4 regions of the Pigmentiphaga daeguensis genome follow, and region 2 is predicted to be linked to each of the others. Evidence: predicted binding sites of a transcription regulator. Region 2 holds the regulator's gene; each other region holds the start of a gene.
The links. Region 2 encodes FNR, which switches genes on or off when oxygen is low (the NO sensors DNR and NnrR bind a similar motif). Its sites were predicted from a motif close to TTGATNNNNATCAA; they were not measured.
Positions count from the first base shown of each region.

Region 1 (4,723 bases), on a different contig from region 2:
GGAGACGAGGTCGATGGCCTGCGCACGCAGGGCTTCGAGCGCATGGGCGCGGCGGCAGGCGGCGCGGCGGCTGCGGCGCATGGTCCAGGCCAGTATGCCGGCGCCGGCGGCCAGCAGCCAGCCGGCCATTGCCAGGCCCAGCGGCAGGCTGATCACGCCCAGCGTGACGCCGGCCAGCGCGATGGCGGCACAGGCGGCCCCGGCGGGAACCAGCACGCGCAGGTACAGCGCGTCCAGCGCGTCGGCGTCGGCGGTCAGGCGGAACAGCAGCCGGGCCGGCCGGGCGAGCAGCTTGCGCGCGGCCTCGGGCCGGGCCCAGCCCGCGAACAGCCGGGGACGCAGCGCGGCGATGACCGCCAGCGCCGCATCGTGGGTGACGACCCGCTCGCCATAGCGGGCCGCCGTGCGGACCAGGGCCAGCAGCCGTATGCCGGCGCCGGGAGTGAACACGTCGAACGCCAGGGCGGTGCCGGCGGCCAGTCCTGCCAGCGCGGTGGCGGTGATGAACCATCCGGACAGGCCCAGCAGCCCCATGCCGGCGAAGACCGTCAGCGCGGCCAGCGCGATGCCGCTCCACAACAGGCGCCGCCGGCCGGCGAAGAACAGCCGCAAGACGGCGCCAATGGAGGCCTTCATGACGCGGCCTCCATGACGTCCAGCGCGGCCAGGTCCATGCCGGCCGGCGCCGCGCGCGGGGGGGCCAGGTCGATCACCCGGTCCATGCGCGAGGCCAGTTCGGGGTCGTGCGTGGCGACGATCAGGGTCTTGCCCGCGGACTGCGCCAGCAGCCGGCGGGTCAGCTCCCGGGCCGTGGCGGCGTCCAGGTGGGCGGTGGGTTCGTCGGCCAGCCACAGGTCGCTGCCGGGCGCGGCGACTGCCCTGGCCATTGCCAGGCGCAGGCATTCTCCGCCGGACAGGCCGGTGCCGGCTTCGCCCAGCGGGCGTCCAGCTTCGCGTCCCGCGAGCAGCTCCAGGGTCGCGGCCCGCAGGGCGCGGTCCACCGCCCGCGGGTCCACGTCCGGGCGGCCCAGGGCGACGTTGGCGGCCAGCGTACCGGCAAAGACATGCGGCTTCTGCCCTATCCAGGCCATGCGTGCCCGCAGACGCGGCGCGTTCTGGTCATCCAGCGCCACGCCGTCGATGAGGACGGCGCCGGACTGGGCCGGCACGAGGCCGGCGATCAACGCCAGCAGCGTCGACTTGCCCGCGCCGCTCGGTCCGACGATGGCTACCCGCTCGCCCGGGGCCACGCGCAGGTCCAGGCCGTCGATGACCGGTGGCGCCGAATCGGCGTGCGCGAAGCGCAATTGGACGAGTTCGACGGCGGGGGGAGGGCGACGGGCGGGCGCGTCGTCCGGCGAGGGCAAGGGGAGGATGCCGCCCACCAGCTTCGTGGGCGCGGCGGCGAGCGCCCGCAGCGCCTCCAGCGCCGCCCGGCCCGCGGCCCGGTCATGCCAGGCCGTGGAAAGGTCGCGCAGCGGTTCGAAGAAACTGGGGGCCAGCAGCAGGACGAAGAGCCCCTGGCCGAGGGAGAGCGGACTGCCCCAGGTGCCGAAGGGCAAGGTGCCCAGCAGGTGGAATCCTACGTAGACCGCGACCATGGCGACCCCGATGGCGGAAAACAATTCCAGCACCGCCGAGGACAGGAAGGCGATGCGCAGTACCGCCATGGTACGCGTATGCAGTGTTTGTGCAACGTATGCCAGCCGTCCGGTGGTGGCGTCGACGGCGTCCAGCGCACGCAGCGTGGCCAGCCCGCGCAGGCGATCCAGCAGGAAGGCGTTCAGCGTGCCCATCTCCGCCAGGTGGGCCTGGCTGGCGCGCTGGGCGCGCCAGCCCACCAGCGCCATGAAGACCGGGATCAGCGGGGCCGAGGCCAGCAGGACCAGCGCCGCGACCCACGACAGCGGCGCGACGGCCGCCAGGATGGCCAGCGGCACGACCAGTATCTTCAACTGGATGGCGGGATAGCGGGCCAGGTAGGGCAGCGCGGCATCGGCCTGTTCGGCCAGCACGCTGGCCGCGTGGCCGGCGGCGGGGCGGCGCTTGTCCAGCGGGGAACCGCTTGCCAGCGCGTCGACCGCGGCGGCACGCAGCGCCGACAGGCGGCTCCTTGCGACCTGGAAGCTCAGGCGCGTTCCCCACGCATCGCACGCCGCGCGCAGGGCGCCGGCAAGCAGGAAGGCCGCGGCGGACACCAGGCCTGCGGCCACGTCGCCGGGATCCGCCGCCATGCGCTGCACCGCCGCGGCCAGGATGCCGGCCTGGGCCAGCCACGTCAGCGATCCGGCCAGTTGCAGCCAGTCGCCGGGGGAGGGGCGAAGCGCGTCGCCGGAGCGCGCGCAGGCGGGGCGGGACAGGGGCGTACTCCCGTTGTACGTTGGGCTACGCCTAAGGTATCAGTGCTCGGCCGTACGTGACAATGATCTACGTCAAGTCGCGACATTCGGTCGCGCCTTCGGGGGCGGCCGGCGGCAAAAAGAAACGGCCCCGTCCAGGGGCCGTCGTTCAATCGCGGTAGCCGTGGCGCCGGTAGTGGCGCTCTTCGCGGTAGCGCTCGCGCTCCCAGCGCCGCTCCTGTTCCCAGCGCCTTTCCCGCCAGTACGGGTCGTAGGGCACGTAGCCGACCGGCCCGGGGATCACCATGACGGGGGGAGGCGGGGGCACGTAGACCGGCGCGGGGGCCACGTAGACCGGTGGCGGGCCATAGACGATACCTGGTATACCGATGCCTATGGATACGCTCACGCGGGCCTGGGCCGTCGCGCTGACGGCCAAGAGGGCCGCGGCCATCAGCCCTGCCATTGCCAGCCGTTTCATACAGATTCTCCGAAACTGCGATAGTCCGACTGTAGGGGCGATTTCCGGCCGGCGGTTTGTGCGGGCTGTTGCAATCGTCGCTACATGTAACGGCCCCGGGGCGGGCGTCGCGGTTCGCGTTGCCCCGCCGCGACGCCATCAGTATCCGACGGTGAAGCGCCGCCCCGTATGCGCGGGCTTTTCCACTTCGTCCAGCATCGCGATGGCGAAGTCTTCCATGGAGATCCAGCTGCGGCCGTCCGCCGCGGTCAGCAGCGTATCGCCGCCCAGGCGGAACGTGCCCGTGCGCTCGCCCGGCGTGAACAGCGCCGAGGGCGACAGGAACGTCCAATCCAGGTCCTTCTCGGTCCGCAGGGCGTTCAGCCAGTCACGCCCGGCCAGCGCCTCGGGCTTGTACTCGGCCGGGAACGTCGGCGTGTCCACCAGCGCGATTCCGGGAGCCACCTCCAGGCTGCCGGCGCCGCCCACTACCAGCAGTCGCCGCACGCCGGCCTGCCTGACGGGGCCGAGGACGGCGGCCAGAGGCGAGGTGGCGAAGCGCACACTGCTGATGACCGCGTCCTTGCCGCGCAGGGCGTCGGCCAGCTTCGCGCCGTCGGCCAGGTCGACGTCCAGGGTCTCCAGGCCGGGGCGTGCGGCGAGCTTCGAGGCGTGGCGGGCGAGGGCGGTGACGTGGTGGCCGCGGGCCAGGGCTTCGTTGACGAGGCGGCTGCCGACGTTGCCGGTGGCGCCGAGGATGGCGATGTTCATGGAAACTCCTTGATAGTGAGGGGACGGAGGGAAACCGTCGCGACAGCCATCAGCTTAGGGGCTGTCCCATGAGGGAAAAACAGGGGTGGCCGCCATAGTTTGTTTCGGTTTACGGTCAAATGCGGGCTCCTTTCGCAGCGTCGTAGGCAAGGGTTACATCCCATTCCTGTTCCCCGGGAAGCGACAAGCGTATAGATAGGGCCCATGTCCGACGGCCGCGGCCGGGCATTGCGCTTGCTACGGCCCGGGGCGGACACTCTGCCGCTGTCCCCCAAGGAGCCCATATTGACCACCATGCTTCGAGGTCCCGCGCACAGAATGGCCGGGAACGACACCGCCTTTTCGATGGAAGGCGCGCCGTCCCCCGGGCGGCGCGCCGATACGGCGCCGCTTGACAATCGCGCGGCGGAACTGGCCGCCGGCCTGCGGGATGCGCAGGCCCATATCGATCCGAAGTTTCTTTACGACGCGCAAGGGTGCGTCCTGTTCAACGCCATCTGCGAACTCGAGGAGTACTACCCGACCCGCACCGAGCGGGCCATCTTCGAGGCCCATCGTCCGGCCATCGCCCGGTCCCTGCCGCGCCGCATCCAGTGGGTGGACCTGGGCTGCGGAGATTGCGCGAAGTCCCGTTCCTGGCTGGCCCACGTGGACGCCTGCCGATATCTGGGCGTGGACATCGCCGCCGACTGCCTGCGGCACGAGGTGGCGGCGCTGGGGCGCAAATTCCCCCAGATCGCCTGCGTGGCCGTGGAGGCGGACTTCTCGGGCGACCTGGACCTGCGCCGCCACCTGGTCGATATCGAGGAGCATCCGCCGGTGTTTTTCTACCCCGGATCGTCCATCGGCAACTTCGATCCGGAGCGAGCCGTCGCGCTGATGGCCGCGATCTGCCGCCAGGCCGGTCCGCGCGGCAGTCTGTTGATCAGCGCCGACCTGCGCAAGGACAGGCGCGTGATGGAGCGCGCCTATGCCGACGACCTGGGCGTGACGGCGGCATTCAACCGCAACGTGCTGCGCGTATGCAACCGGGTGCTGGGCAGCGACTTCCAGCCGGCCGAGTTCGACCATGAGTCGCGCTTCGACGATGGCCACGGCCGTATCGAGATGCGGCTGCGGGCCCGGCAGCGGCAGCGCGTACGCTGGGGGACGT
Region 1 covers NZ_BAAAEN010000002.1:288,785-293,507, forward strand. Annotated here, with positions in the region: gene ABD104_RS04120 (amino acid ABC transporter ATP-binding/permease protein) at 1-636, opposite strand, end outside; gene cydD (thiol reductant ABC exporter subunit CydD) at 633-2,360, opposite strand; gene ABD104_RS04130 (hypothetical protein) at 2,509-2,820, opposite strand; gene ABD104_RS04135 (NAD(P)-dependent oxidoreductase) at 2,959-3,570, opposite strand; gene egtD (L-histidine N(alpha)-methyltransferase) at 3,889-4,723, shown strand, end outside.
Region 1: a site for FNR is predicted at 2,423-2,436, ahead of cydD (thiol reductant ABC exporter subunit CydD). Genes of this name have one in related genera too.

Region 2 (4,723 bases):
AACAGCCTGGCCGAGGAACGATGGCTGATGCGCAAGAACGGCGCCACGTTCTATGCCTCGGTCGTGACGACCGCCATTTTCGGCAATGGCGGCGCCGTGCGCGGCTTCTCGCGCATCGTGCGCGACATGACCGACAGCCGGGTCGCGGCCGATCTGCTGCAGGTGGCCAAGGAACAGGCCGAGGCCGCCAACCGTGCCAAGGACCGCTTCCTGGCCGTGCTGTCGCACGAGCTGCGCACGCCGCTGGGCCCGATCTACGCGGCGGCGCAGGCGCTGGACCTGCGCCAGGACCTTCCCCCCGAATGCCGCCGCAGCGTCGAGCTCATCAAGCGCAACGTCGAGGTCGAGGCACGCCTGATCGACGACCTGCTCGACATCTCCAAGATCGTCAACGACAAGCTCAGCCTGCGCCTCGAACCCACCGACCTGGTCGGCATCCTGAACGGGATCGCCGAGATCTTCCGCGAGGAAGCGGCCGCGCGGCACATCGAGCTGCACTACACGCCGCTGCCCTATCCGGTCATCGTGCAGGCCGACCCGGCCCGCCTGCAGCAGATCGTCTGGAACCTGCTGAAGAACGCCATCAAGTTCACGCCGCGCGGCGGCGAGATACGCGTGACCGTGTACCAGCCGATGCCCGGCAAGATCGCCGTCGACGTCTCGGACACCGGCATCGGGATTCCCCCGCAGGCGCTCAAGCGCATCTTCGACGCCTTCGACCAGGGCGAGGAAGACGCCGCCCAGTCGCGCGGCGGCCTGGGGCTGGGACTGGCCATCGCCAGTTCCCTGGCGCAGCGCCATGGCGGCACCCTGAGCGTGCGCAGCGACGGCCAGGGCAAGGGCACGACCTTCACGCTGACGCTGGACGATCCGGCCAGCGGGGCTCCGGACGCCCCGGTCGAGCAAGCGCAGCCAGTCTCCGCGCCGCTGGTCCGCCCCGCCAGCATCCTGCTGGTGGAGGACAACGTCGATACCGCCGAAGCCATGCAGTTCCTGCTGAGCGAATACGGCTACGAGGTCGAGGTCGCGGAAAACGTGGCGGCAGCCTGCCGCTGCGTCGACGCCAAGCGCTACGACGTCCTGGTCAGCGACATGGGGCTGCCCGATGGCGATGGCATCGACGTGCTGCGGCACTATGCCCCCCAGCCCGACCAGATCGCGGTCGCGCTCACGGGCTACGGCATGGAGTCCGACGTGCGCCGCTGCCTGGATGCCGGGTTCGCCTTTCACCTGACCAAGCCGCTGGATATCGATCAGTTGATCCGCGTCCTGCAACGCGAACCCCAGGGTTGATGCGCCGGCCCGCCTCCGGTTTTTAAGGATGGGCTAAAATCGGGCGCAAATTATTGACTGATTTGCATAAATCGCCCGGCCTCCCATGGACCGCTTCAAGCAGATCGAATCCTTCGTCTCGGCCGTCGTGCGCGGAAGCCTGTCGGCCGCGGCACGCAGCGAAGGAGTCGCTCCCGCCGTCATCGGCCGGCGCATCGACGCGCTGGAAGCCAGGCTGGGCGTCAAGCTGCTGATCCGCACCACGCGCAAGATCTCGCTCAGCGCCGAGGGCACGGAATTCTTCGAGGAATGCCAGCAGATCCTGCAGTCGCTCGAGAACGCCGAAAACAGCGTGGCGGCGGGCGGCGAACATCCCAAGGGGCACTTCCGCGTCACGGCCCCCGGCGGCTTCGGCCGGCGCCACGTGGCGCCCCTGCTGCCCCGGCTGCTGGACGCCTATCCCGGCATCACCGTGACGCTGGACCTGAGCGACCGGCTGGTGGACCTGGTCAACGAAGGCTATGACTGCGCCATCCGGATCGGCGACCTGGCCGACTCCAGCATGGTCAGCGTGCGCCTGGCCGACAACCGCCGGATGGTGGTCGCCTCGCCCGCCTACCTGCGCCGGCACGGCACGCCCGAACACCCCGCCGACCTGGCGCGCCACAACTGCCTGTCCTTCGGCACCGGCGTCAACCAGGCACGCGGCTGGCTCTTCACCATCGATGGCAAGACGACGCCGCAGCGCGTATCGGGTACGCTGGAATGCACCGACGGCGCCGTGCTGCATGCCTGGACGCTGGACGGACGGGGACTGGCATGGCGATCGCTGTGGGAAATCGAGGACGATCTGAAAGAAGGTCGCCTGGTGACGGTGCTGGACCAGTTCGCCGCGCCCCCCAACGCCATCTATGCCGTGTATCCTCAGCGCAAGCACCTGCCGCTGCGCGTCCGGGTATTCATCGACATGCTGCGGCAGAGCTACGCCAAGCGCCTGCCTTAGGGCAGACGCCGCCCAGGCCGCTGCGGCCGGCCCAGAACAAAGACCAGCCATGACCAAACGCATTCCGCTTACCCTTGACTCCGTACGCTGCTCGACCTGCGGGCTGGGGCAGTTCTGCCTGCCCGTCGGCATGGCCGCCGAGGATGCCGGGCGAATGGACGAACTGGTGCAGCAGCGCGTGCGGCTCGCCCGGGGCGAATCCCTCTTTCGCTTCGAGGACGGCCTGGACGCCGTCTATGGCATCCGCTTCGGCACCCTGAAAACCTATCTGGAACTGGCGGACGGCCGCCAGCAGATCACCGGCTTTCACCTGCCCGGCGAAATCGTCGGGCTGGACGGACTGGGCCGCAACAGCCATGCTTCGACCGCCATCGCGCTGGAAGACAGCGAGGTCTGCGTGATCCCGGTGCGCGACCTGTCCTCGCTGGCCAACCACCTGCCCTCGCTGCAACGCCAGCTCATGCGGCTGATGAGTCGCAAGATCGAACAAGACCAGCAGATGCTGCTGTCCCTGGGTACCATGCGCGCCGAGGAACGGCTGGCCGTCTTCCTGGTCAGCCTGTCGGAGCGCCTGGCCGCGCGCGGCTATTCCTCGTCCGCGTTCGTGCTGCGTATGAGCCGCGAGGAAATCGGCAACTTCCTGGGACTGACCCTCGAGACCGTCAGCCGTCTGTTCTCGCGTTTCGCCAAGTCCGGCGTGCTGCGCATCCAGCAGAAGCAGGTCGAGATCGTGGACATGGCGGCGCTGCGGCGCCTGGCCGGCCCCCATTGCTAGCAGGATACCGATGACCACCTCTCCCCAGGCGGGCGCCAACGCCCCCATGTTCGCCCAGGCCCGCGCGCTGGACCCGCAACGGCATGCCCACCTGCGGCTCGACCGCCAGGCCGGCTACGCCTTCTCGCGCGGCCAGACCGCCGTGCCGCTGGTGGCGACGGAGTTCGCGATGGCGGCGCGGGACCTGCCCATCGTGTTCGCCGGCGAAGAACAGATGCCCATGGCGGTACTGGGCCTGCGCAGCGCGCAGAACCTCCTGGTGGATGCCGCCGGGCGATGGCGGCCCAACCGCTACATTCCCGCCCATTTGCGGCGCTATCCGTTCATCCTGCAGGAAGACCCGGCCAGCCAGCGCTACGCGCTGTGCGTGGACGAGGATGCCGCCCACCTGCGCAGTGCCGCCGACGACGCCCAGCCCCTGTTCGAGGATGGGCAGCCCTCTCCTGTCGTCGGGGAAATGCTGCAATTCCTGGGGGAACTCCAGGCCGGGCTCGCGATGACCCGCGACTACGTCTCGGCCCTGCGGGCCGAAAACCTGCTGATCCCGCGCCAGGTGGCCGTGGACCTGCAAGGCGGCGAGCGCGTCACGCTGGACGGCTTCCTGGTGGTGGACGAGACCCGCTTCGACCAGTTGCCCGACGCCACGGTCACCGCGTGGATGCGCAAAGGCTGGCTGGCCATGACCTACTTCCATCTGCAATCGCGGCTGAACTGGGGCCACCTGGTCGCGCTGGCGCAATAGCCGCGCGGCCGTTCATGCCGCCTCGGGACACGCCGGCGGCGTCGGGCCGGCCCCCACCTTGCGCAGGCTGGCGCCTATGTGCAGGTCGGCGATCTGCCGGCGCAGCCAGGTATTGGCGCTGTCGTGGTGGTAGCGCGCATGCCAGAACTGTCGGATGTGGGTATGCGGGGTCTGGAAGGGCAGCCGCGACCAGGTCGCTCCGGCGGCATCGTCGGTAATGGCCTGGGCGATGACCTCGGGCACTGTGACGATCAGGTCCGTCTGCGCCAGGATCTTGGGCAGCACCAGGTAGTTGGGCACGCGCAGCGCCACTTCGCGCCGGTGCCCCTGCTTGCCCAGCTCCTTCTCTATCTGCAGGTCGGTCTTGTTCGCGGTGACCACCAGGTGCCGCGCCGCGAGGTACTCGTCCAGCGTGATCGCCTCGCCCGCCTTGAGGAAACCGCTGCCCATCACGCACACGTGCTGGTCGACGAACAGGCCCTGCTGGTAGAAACCGCTTTGCAGCTCCTGCAGGTTGCCGACGGCGAGATCGGCATCGCCGCTTTCCAGGGCCGCCCGGTAGTGTTCCCTGCTCAGGCTGCTGACCTCCAGGCTGATGCCCGGCGCGGACGACTTGAAGCGCGCCACGAGCTGCGGCAACACCAGGAACTGGGAAAAATCTGACATCAGGAGCGTGAAGCTGCGCTGGCTGGAGCCCGGATCGAATCCGCTGGCCTGCTCGAAGCCATTGCGCACCAGTTCCAACGCCCGCAGCACGCTGCCCGCCAGCTCGGACGCGTACGAAGTGGGCTCCATGCCGCCCTGCGTGCGAACGAACAGCGGGTCGTTGCATTGGTTGCGCAAGCGCAGCAGGGCATTGCTCATGGACGGCTGGGACAGTCCGACGCGTTCCCCCGCGCGAGTCACGTTGCGCTCGAGATAGAGCGCCTCG
Region 2 covers NZ_BAAAEN010000023.1:50,637-55,359, forward strand. Annotated here, with positions in the region: gene ABD104_RS23390 (hybrid sensor histidine kinase/response regulator) at 1-1,293, shown strand, start outside; gene ABD104_RS23395 (LysR family transcriptional regulator) at 1,379-2,275, shown strand; gene fnr (fumarate/nitrate reduction transcriptional regulator Fnr) at 2,325-3,050, shown strand; gene ABD104_RS23405 (SapC family protein) at 3,061-3,792, shown strand; gene ABD104_RS23410 (LysR family transcriptional regulator) at 3,805-4,723, opposite strand, start outside.

Region 3 (4,723 bases), on a different contig from region 2:
ACGCTGGTGATAGGCGTGGACGTCACCCTGGATGCGGCCGTCCTGTCCATCGCCTTTCCCGCCATCGGTGGCGGGCTTCGCCGCCGGCGACCCTACCCTGTGGCCGTCAAGACAGGCCAGGCAAGTTCGTAGCCGCGGCGGGCCGCATGCGGGCCTGCGCCGCCCTGGCCGAGGCCATCCGGCCCTTGCGTTTCTTCGCCCAGATCACGACGCCCGTCACGCTCAGGATGGCCACCGACAGTCCCAGCAGCGACACGAAGATGCGTCCGGGAATGCCCAGAATGCGGCCGGAATGCAGCGGGAACTGGGCCTGCATGAACACGTCCCCGGCGCTGCCGGTGCCCGGGATGTGCTTGCCCAGCAGCGCTCCGTTCTTTTCGTCGAAGTAGAGCCAGCTGTTGCCGAGCCCGCCGTCGCCGTGGTCGTTGCCGGGTTCGTAGAAACCTACGCCATAGATGCCTTGCAGCGCGCCGTAGAACACGGCGCCGGCCGGTTCGGCGATGCCCAGGCGGCCGGCCTCGGCCCTGCCCAGCTCGACGATCCGCGTCCGGGTCAGCGTCGGCATGATGGGCTGGTCCAGCGGGCGCAGGGGGCGGGTCTCGAACGGCGTGGGCGTCAGCGGCGAGATCTGGTTGACCACCGGACGCACGACCTCGTTGCCCAGGTTGAGCGAGATCGAGGTCACCGCCAGCAGGAGCAGCAGCGCCCACAGCCAGACGCCGCCGGAGCGATGCACGTCGAAATTGAGCGCGTAGCCGCCCTTGCCGACGCGGAACGCGAACGATTTGCGCCAGGCGCGCCACGAGGGGAAGGACAGGTAGAGCGCGACGAAGCAGTCCAGGAACCAGGCGATGCTGACCAGCCCCATGAACCACATACCCAGTTCCACGCCCTTCACGTCGGGCAGGTGCATGGTGTAGTGCAGCTTGTACAGGAAAGGCAGCAGGTTCTCGCGGCTGAGCGAGATCGCACCCCATTCGCGCCGGCCCTGGACGTCGCCGGTGACCGGATCCAGCGCGACCTGGTTGAAGTCCAGCGGGAAGGCCTTGCCGGTGGCCGGGTCGATGCGGCCGGTGACGGAGACCAGCAGGGCGTGGCCGGGCTCGACCTCCAGCGGGCTGAAGGTGACCATCAGGCGCGGATCCTCGGCTTCCAGCCTGGCGATCAGGGTCTCGACCGGCAGCGGCTCGCCCTGCGTGGCGGGCTCGAACAGCTGCGGGTTCAGCCACGCGTCGAGCTCGTGGTCCCACGAGATGAAGGCGCCGGTCAGCCCGGCGATGAACAGGAAGGCCGCGACGCCCAGGCCCAACCAGCGGTGCAGCAGGACTCCGAATTTGCGCAACATGAGGCTAAGGTCGCGCCTGTGGAGAGGCCGCGATTCCCGGAATGTTGAAATTCCGGGAATGATAACGCGAATTAGTATTATTTGATGTATCGGCGGCCGGTCGGTTACACCAAGGGTTTCAGGCAGGTCTCCACGCGCCAGCCGTACAGCCACTGCATCGCGTCGTAGTACTGATCCTGGGTGCGGCCCACCCACAGCGAGTTGCGCACCAGGCGCTCGACGCCCTTGGCGTGGTAGAGCGTGCCCATGGCGCGGGTGGACAGCACCACGCGCGCGGTGCGGGTGATGCGGGAGTTCTCGTACAGCCGGAACGCCGCTTCCAGGTCGCCGCGGGCATGGCGCACCGCCGCGCCCAGCGTGGCGGCATCTTCCAGTGCCATGCAGGCGCCCTGTGCCAGGTACTGGGTCATGGGATGGGCGGCGTCGCCCAGCACCGTGGCGCGGCCCAGGCCCCAGCGCGGCTGCGGGTCGCGGTCGGCGGTGGCCCAGCGCTTCCAGGACGTGGGACGGTGCAGCATCTGGTGCGGACGGGGATGGATGCCCTCGAAGTAGGACAGCACTTCCTCCTTGCTGCCCTCGCGCACGCCCCAGACCTCGGGCTCGCGGCTGTGGAAGGTGACCACCAGGTTGTACTGGTGTCCGTTGCGCAGCGGATAGTGCACCAGGTGGCAGTTCGGGCCGGCCCACACCACCGGGGCGTTGATCTTGAGGTCGTCGGGCATGTCGGCCTCGTCCACCACGGCGCGGTAGACCACGTGGCCGGTCACCCGGGCCTCGTCGCCGATCAGCGTGTCGCGTATCACCGACTTCACGCCGTCGGCGCCCACCACCGCGTCGGCCGTGTGGCGGCCGCCCTGGTCGTCCACCACCGTGGCCTGGCCGTCGCCCAGTTCCAGGGCCTGCACGCGGGTGGAGGTCTTGAAGCGGATCAGCGGATGGGTCTGTACCGCTTCCAGGATCGACAGATGGATGTCGGCGCGGTGGATGACGGCGTAGGGATTGCCGAAGCGCGCGCGGAATGCCTCGCCCACGTCGAAGCCGCCGACCTCGGTGGCGTCGACCGCGTCCATCATGATCAGGCGCTCGGTGAAGACTGCGCGGCGCCGCGCGGCCTCGCCCACGCCCAGCGCGTCCAGCGCGGCGAAGGCGTTGGGGCCGAGCTGGATGCCGGCGCCGATCTCGCCTATGGTCGGGCTCTGCTCCAGCAGTTCGACCGACACGCCTTCCCTGGCCAGGGCCAGCGCGGCGGCCAGGCCGCCTATGCCGCCGCCCACCACGATGGCGGTCGCTTGGGTTCCGGTACTCATGGTGTCTCCTCGCGTGAAATCTGGCGCCATGTTAGTAAGCGGGTGCGCTTGACTCCATGGAGCGGTATCGATACGCTGGATCGAATTTATCGATATGGATCAATAAGAAAATTGGAGAATATCGATACGAAGCTGCTGCGCGTGTTCGACGAGATCCGCCGCACCGGCAGCGTCTCGGCCGCTGCCGAGCGCATGGGCATGAGCCAGTCGACGATGAGTTTTTTCCTGGCGAAACTGCGCGAACTGTTCGACGATCCGCTGTTCGTGCGCACCACCTCGGGCATGGAGCCCACGGCGCGCGCGCTGGAACTCGAAGGCCGCGTGGCCGCCGCGCTGGCCGCGATGCAGGCGCTGCTCGAGCCTGCCGTCTTCCTGCCGGCGGCCTCCGATCGCGTCTTCCGCCTGTGCATGACGGACATCAGCCACATCGTGCTGCTGCCGCGCATCGTCAACCGCCTGCGCGACGTGGCGCCCGCCGTGCGCATCGAGATCTTCCGTATCGGGCCCGACACCCCGGCGCGCATGGAAAGCGGCGAAGCCGACCTGTCCATAGGCTTCATGCCGCAGCTGGATGCCGGCTTCTACCGCCAGCGGCTGTTCGAGCAGGACTTCGTGTGCGTGGCGGGACCGCGCCATCCGCGCATCGGCCGCACCTTCACGCGTGCCGATTTCGCCCGCGAAGGCCACGTCGACGTCTCGCCCTCGACCACCAGCCAGTTGATCGTGGAGCAGGCCATCCGCCGTGCCGGGCTGGAGCGGCAGGTGGTGCTGCGGCTGCCCAGCTACCTGGGCCTGGCGGCAATCATCGCGCAGACCGACTTCGTCGCCACGGTGCCGAGCCTCCTGGGCGGGATCGTGGCGCGGCAGGAAGGGCTGCGCGTGCACGCGCCCCCCATTCCGATCGAGCGCTATGCGGTCAATCAGTACTGGCACGCGCGCTTCCACCGCGATCCCGGCCACGCCTGGCTGCGCCAGACCCTGGCCGAGCTGTTCATGGATACGGGCGTGGGCGTCAGCCCGCCGCGTCGGCGGTCTTCTCGGCGTGCGGGTTCACCATGACGATGGGCGAGGTGGCCACCGCCACGCAGGGCAGGATGAAGCCTTCCTGCTTTTCCTGCGCGCTCAGGCCCGGCCATTCGACCAGATAGCGGACGCTGCCGCTTTCCATGCGCGAAAAACAGGTCCGGCAGGTGCCGTTGCGGCAGATGGTGGGCAGCCGTATCCCGGCGCGCCGCGCGGCCTGGAACAGGCTCTCGTCCTCGCCGGCGGCGAAGGTCCATTGCTGCGGATCGAGGGTGACGGAATGGGTATCGGTGGGAGCGTTCACGGCGGATGGCGCAGGGCGGGGCGAGGCCCGATGGGCGGGATGCTAGCATCCCCGGCGCGGCCCGGCCGCCGGGCCGCGCCGGACTCACAAGGGTCATGCCTTGAAACACATGCTCCCCGAGGAGGCCACGCGCGCACGGGTACACTTCGCCATCGATGGCCAACCAGCGGATGGGAGCAACGACGCGTATGCAGCCGTGGGATATCGCGTCCTACAGGTTCCGGGGCCAGCGCCGCCTGGACGACCAGGCCGCCGCTGACGCCTTGCGGCGCAGCGAGGACCGCTACCGGCAATTGTTCGAATCCATCGACCAGGGATTCTGCGTCCTGCAGATGATCTTCGACAACGGCAAGCCGGTCGATTATCGCTTCCTTGAGATCAATCCCGCCTTCGAGGCCCACACCGGCCTGCGCCATGCGCTGGGCAAGCGCATGCGGGAGCTGTCTCCCGACCACGAGGAACACTGGTACCAGATCTATGGCGACGTCGCGCTGACCGGCCAGCCGGCGCGCTTCGAACATCATGCCGAAACGCTGGAGCGCTGGTTCGACGTCTATGCGTTCCGCCTGGGGGAACCCGACGAGGCGACCGTCGCCGTGCTGTTCAGCGACATCACCGAGCGCTACGTCATGGAAGCACAGCGCGAGCAGTTGCTGGAGGCCGAGCGCGCCGCCCGGCACGACGCCGAGGCCGCCACCCGCATGAAGGACGAATTCCTGGCCACGCTGTCGCACGAACTGCGCA
Region 3 covers NZ_BAAAEN010000006.1:120,743-125,465, reverse strand. Annotated here, with positions in the region: gene ABD104_RS10340 (hypothetical protein) at 1-132, shown strand, start outside; gene ABD104_RS10335 (PepSY-associated TM helix domain-containing protein) at 107-1,342, opposite strand; gene ABD104_RS10330 (3-hydroxybenzoate 6-monooxygenase) at 1,450-2,652, opposite strand; gene ABD104_RS10325 (LysR family transcriptional regulator) at 2,764-3,711, shown strand; gene ABD104_RS10320 (2Fe-2S iron-sulfur cluster-binding protein) at 3,665-3,979, opposite strand; gene ABD104_RS10315 (hybrid sensor histidine kinase/response regulator) at 4,168-4,723, shown strand, end outside.
Region 3: a site for FNR is predicted at 2,742-2,755, ahead of ABD104_RS10330 (3-hydroxybenzoate 6-monooxygenase). Genes of this name have one in related genera too.

Region 4 (4,723 bases), on a different contig from region 2:
CGCTGATCCGCTCCAACTACAAGGACCGCTTCGGCGCCGCGGTGGGGTACCTGACCGCCGATCCCACGAGCATCAAGCTCAAGGGTTGACGGCCGGGGAGCCCGGGCCGGCTTCGCCGCCGGCCTCGGGCTGCCGCACCAGCAGCACCGGCACCGGCGCCTCGCGCAGGATCTTCTCGGCGCTGCTGCCCAGCACCATGCGGGGCAGGCCGCGCCGGCCGTGGGTGCCGATCACGATCAGGTCCGCCGGCCATGTGCGCGCTTCCTGGATGACCAAGTCGTGCACGGGGCCGGCGAAATTGTCGTGCAGCACCGTATCCGCCGCGATGCCGGCGGCCTTCGCCTTGGCCTCGGCCTGCTGGATCAGTTCGGCGCCGTTGGCGCGCAGGACGTTGATCCAGTCGGAATAGGCGGCGTAGGCGCCCATGGAACCGGCCAGCGACAACTCGTCGATCACGTGCATCAGGCGCAACTGCCCCTTGGTCAGCGCGGCGATGCGCAGGGCCTCGTCCAGCCCGCGGTTGGAGGTGGGGCTGCCGTCGACGGGAACGAGTATGCGCTGGTACATGGGGATGCTCCTGGTTCGTGGTGACCGCTCGGGTCAGAAATAGAAGGAAACCTCGGCACGCCCCGAGGCCGGGACGCGGACCTGGCGGCTTTGCCGGGCCGATCCGTACTCCGCATCGATGCGGTAGTCGCCCGGCGCGAGCCGGGCCAACAGGTAGGGGCCCTGGGTGGTCACGGACAGGACGTCCTTGCCGCCGCTGTCGCGGATGGCCACGCGTACGTCGGCTACGTATTCACCGCTCTTGGCGGCCGCCAGCACGCGCAGGCTGTAGTCCTTCATGCCCCGGATGGCGGCCGACTCGTCCTGGCCCACGCCGCCCGTCACGTAGGCGATGCCGTTCTGTTCGCCCTTGTCCATCGCCTGGCCGGCCAACGGCCACGCGGCCGCCAGCGCCAGCGCCAGCGGCGCCGCCCATCGTAGGTTCTGCTTCATGATGCTGCTCCTTGCCGATCTCCGGGCCACGCGGGCCCATGTATCAATGGGAAAACAGGACCGGCACGGTCATCGACTCCAACAAGGTCCGAGTCGTGCCGCCCAGGACCGCCTCCCGCACGCGGCTGTGGCCGTAGGCGCCCATCACGATCAGGTCGCAGGCGTTGTCGGCGGCCGCGTTCAGGATGCAATTGCCGATTCCTATCCCCGCGCTTTCGCGCACCGTTTCCTGCGGGATGGGATATTGCCGTCCGGCGCAGTAGGCCAGGAAGTCGGCTCGCTTGGTCTGGGCCGCCTGCTCCGGTTCGGACGGCGGGTCGACCCGCAGCGCGAACAGTTCGGTGGCTTCTTCCAGGATGGGGCCGGCATCGGCCAGTGCGCGGGCCGACTCGCGGCGTTCGTCCCAGCAGAAAAGCACGCGGCGGCCGATGGCGTTGAATTCGCCCACCGATGGCCACATCAGGAGCGGACGGCCCGCGCCCAGCATCACGGTGGCCAGCAGGACCGGCATTTGTTGCGGCCCCGGGTCGGCATCGTCGGGCTGGCTCATGACCAGCAGATCGCAATAACGCGCCTGCTCGCACAGGACGTTCTCGGCAAGGCCATTGCCGGTGCGCCAGTGCGCCGTCACGCCGGTCTCGCCAGCGACTTCCTGCAACAGGGCCTCGGTGGCGGCGCGGTCGTCGTCCACGCGCTGGCGCAGCATGCGATTGACGTCGTCGGAAACGAAGAAACCTTCGTAGAGGTAGGGAAGGGGGCGGCCGAAGCTGGCGTGGATGCCGACCAGCGTGGCATCGTGCTCGGCGGCCAGTTGCGCCGCGGCGCGTACGCGCCGCCTGCAGCCCCGGTCCAGATCCAGATGAACTGCGATACGTCCCAGCATATGCGCCTCCAGCCGTGAGTGGATGACTCCATCCTAGCCGCGACGCGATGCGTGAACCTTGATCTGGCTCAAGTCCGCCGCACGCGTGGGCGACGGTGGCAACTCATAAATAGTCTGGTACGAAAAAAGCCAAAAGGAAAGGGCGCTGGCGGGAGAGTTGGTAACCAGAACTGAACGGGTGCTAGACCGCCGCCGCGCGCCGCGCCAGCAGGATGGCATTGGCCGCCGCCAGCGCCAGCGGGACGGTCACCAGGCCGATGAAGCCGTTCCAGCCGGCCAGGTCCAGCGCGTAGCCGCCGCCCAGCCCGATCAGGCTGGATCCGCAGTAGTACCCGAACAGATACAGGGAAGACGCCTGGGCACGGCCTTGCCGGGCTGCGCGCGCGACCCAGGAACTGCAGATCGAGTGCGCGCCGAAGAAGCCGAAGGTCAGCACGGCCATCCCGAGAACCAGCAGCCACAGGTTGTCCGACAGGGTCAGCAGCGCGCCGGCCAATTGCAGCAGGACGCCCGCCGCCATGACGCGGCCATGTCCCAGGCGCGCGGCCAGGTCGCCCATCCAGGCGGAACTGACGATGCCCGCCAGGTAGACCACCGACACCATGCCGACCACGGCGTGGCTGAGCGAGAACGGCGGGGCGAGCAGCCGGAAGCCGATGTAGTTGTACACGGCGACGAAACCGCCCATCAGCAGGAAGCCCTGGGCGAACAGCCGCAGCATGGCGGGATTGCGCAGATGGGACCGGAAGCTGCCCAGGGCGCCGGCCAGGTCCAGCGCGCGCGGCTTGAAATGCCGCGACGCGGGCAATGTCCTCCAGAACAGCACCGCCCCGGCGAAGCCGATCAGGCCGATGACCAGGGCCGCGACGCGCCAGCCGTGGCCGTCGGCGATCACGCCGGCCAGCAGGCGGCCGGACATCCCGCCGATGGCGGAGCCGCCGATGTACAGGCCCATGGCCAGGCCGGCGGCGCGGGGCTCCATTTCCTCGCCCACGTAGGCCATGGCGACGGCCGGCAGGCCGCTCAGGGTGATGCCCATCAAGGCGCGCAGCGTCAGCAGCGCCGGCCATTGCGGAAAGAGGGTCATCGCGGTGGTCAGGGTCGCCGAGCCCAGCAGCGAGGCGAACATCAGCGTGCGCCGGCCCAGCCGCTCGGACACCGCGCTGGCTGCCAGCATGGAGATGGCCAGCAGGGCGGTCGACAGCGACAGCGCCAGGCTGCTGGCGGCGGCCGACAGGCCGAAATCATGGGCGAACAGCGGCATCAGCGGCTGGACGAAATACAGCAGCGAAAAAGTCGAGAAGCCGGAAGCGAACAGCGCGACCACCGCGCGCCAGAAGGCCGGCGTGCCGCGTTCGATGTGGCCGGGCGGCTGGGCCGGCACGGCCGGTGAAACGGTGGTATCCGCGCGAGACAGAGGGGCGCCGGCGGGCGGAGCGGAAGACATGGCAGTCGAGCAAGTGACGTTCTAGGGGTTAACTCTAGGCCTTTTGTCTGATATCGTCCAATACTGAAATCATGCCCAGTAATATCCAATCCCTATGATAGATCTGCGCCGGGTAAGGTATTTCGTGGCGGTGGCCGAGGAACTGCATTTCGGCCGGGCAGCGGCCCGGCTGGGCATTTCCCAGCCGCCGCTGAGCCAGCAATTGCAGGCCCTGGAGCAGGACCTGGGAGCGCGGCTGCTCCACCGCAACAAGCGACAGGTTTCCCTGACCGAGGCAGGCCAGCTGTTCCTGCCCGAGGCCCGCGCGCTGCTGGCCCAGGCCGAACGCGCGGCATCCATCGCGGCGCGTGCCGCGCGGGGCGAACTGGGCACGCTGCGCGTGGGTTTCACCGAAAGCGCGGTCCTGACGGGGGCGCTGCCCAACCTGTTGTCGCGTTTCCGCGAACGCCATCCGGCCGTGGCGGTGCAATTGATCGAAGAGACCAGCCAGGAACAGATCCAGGCCCTGCTGGACGGACGCAGCGACGTGGGATTCATGCGCCTGCCCGCCAGCGGCGCCTTTCCCGCGGAACTCGACGCGCATCCGCTGTTGTCCGATCCGCTGGTCGCGGTCTTGCCGCGCCGGCACCGGCTGGCCGGCGCCAGCGAGGCGCTGGGCGTTGCCGAACTGGCCCAGGAACCCTTTGTCTTCTTCGCTCCCGGCGCGGGCACCGGCGTCTACAGCCAGGCACTGAACCTGTGCCGGGCGGCGGGCTACGCGCCCCGCATCGCCCAGGAGGCCCGGGAAGTGGTGACCATCGCGGGGCTGGTGGCGGCGCGGCTGGGCGTCTCCATCCTGCCGGCCTCGGTGCGCCGGCTGGACGTGGCCGGCGTGGTCATCCGGACGCTGCGCGAACCCGAGGCCGCTTCGAAGCTGTGGCTGGCCAGCCGGCGCGACGGCGCCTCGGCCACCGGGGCCGCTTTCCGGCGCCTGGCGGTGGGGCCGCAGCCCGCCTCCTTATAATCGTCCCACCGTACCGAATTCCGCTCCCGCCTCCCGCCGCATCGCCATGTCCCTGCCTTCCCCCCGTACTCCGTCCACGCAACCCCGGCCCTGGAAACGATGGCTGGGCTGGGCCTGCCTGGCCCTGGCACTGGGGCTGACGGGGGCCTTGACCGTGAGCTGGGTCATGCGCGAGAGCTCGCCGCAGTTCGGCGAACAACTGCGTACAGAAGGCCAGGCGCGGTCGCTGGAGCTGCCCGACGGTTCCCGCATCGACGCCGGTCCCGGCACCTCGCTGTCGGTGGCCTATTACTCGCGCCGGCGCCAGGTGATCCTGGCCCGCGGCGAGGCATCCTTCCACGTGCGCTGGCAGTACCGCGCCGCCTTCTCGGTGCAGTGGGGCGTGAACGAG
Region 4 covers NZ_BAAAEN010000001.1:454,381-459,103, forward strand. Annotated here, with positions in the region: gene ABD104_RS02220 (PhoX family protein) at 1-89, shown strand, start outside; gene ABD104_RS02225 (universal stress protein) at 79-567, opposite strand; gene ABD104_RS02230 (carboxypeptidase-like regulatory domain-containing protein) at 601-999, opposite strand; gene ABD104_RS02235 (universal stress protein) at 1,043-1,882, opposite strand; gene ABD104_RS02240 (MFS transporter) at 2,064-3,329, opposite strand; gene ABD104_RS02245 (LysR family transcriptional regulator) at 3,424-4,332, shown strand; gene ABD104_RS02250 (FecR domain-containing protein) at 4,379-4,723, shown strand, end outside.
Region 4: a site for FNR is predicted at 1,941-1,954, ahead of ABD104_RS02235 (universal stress protein). Genes of this name have one in related genera too.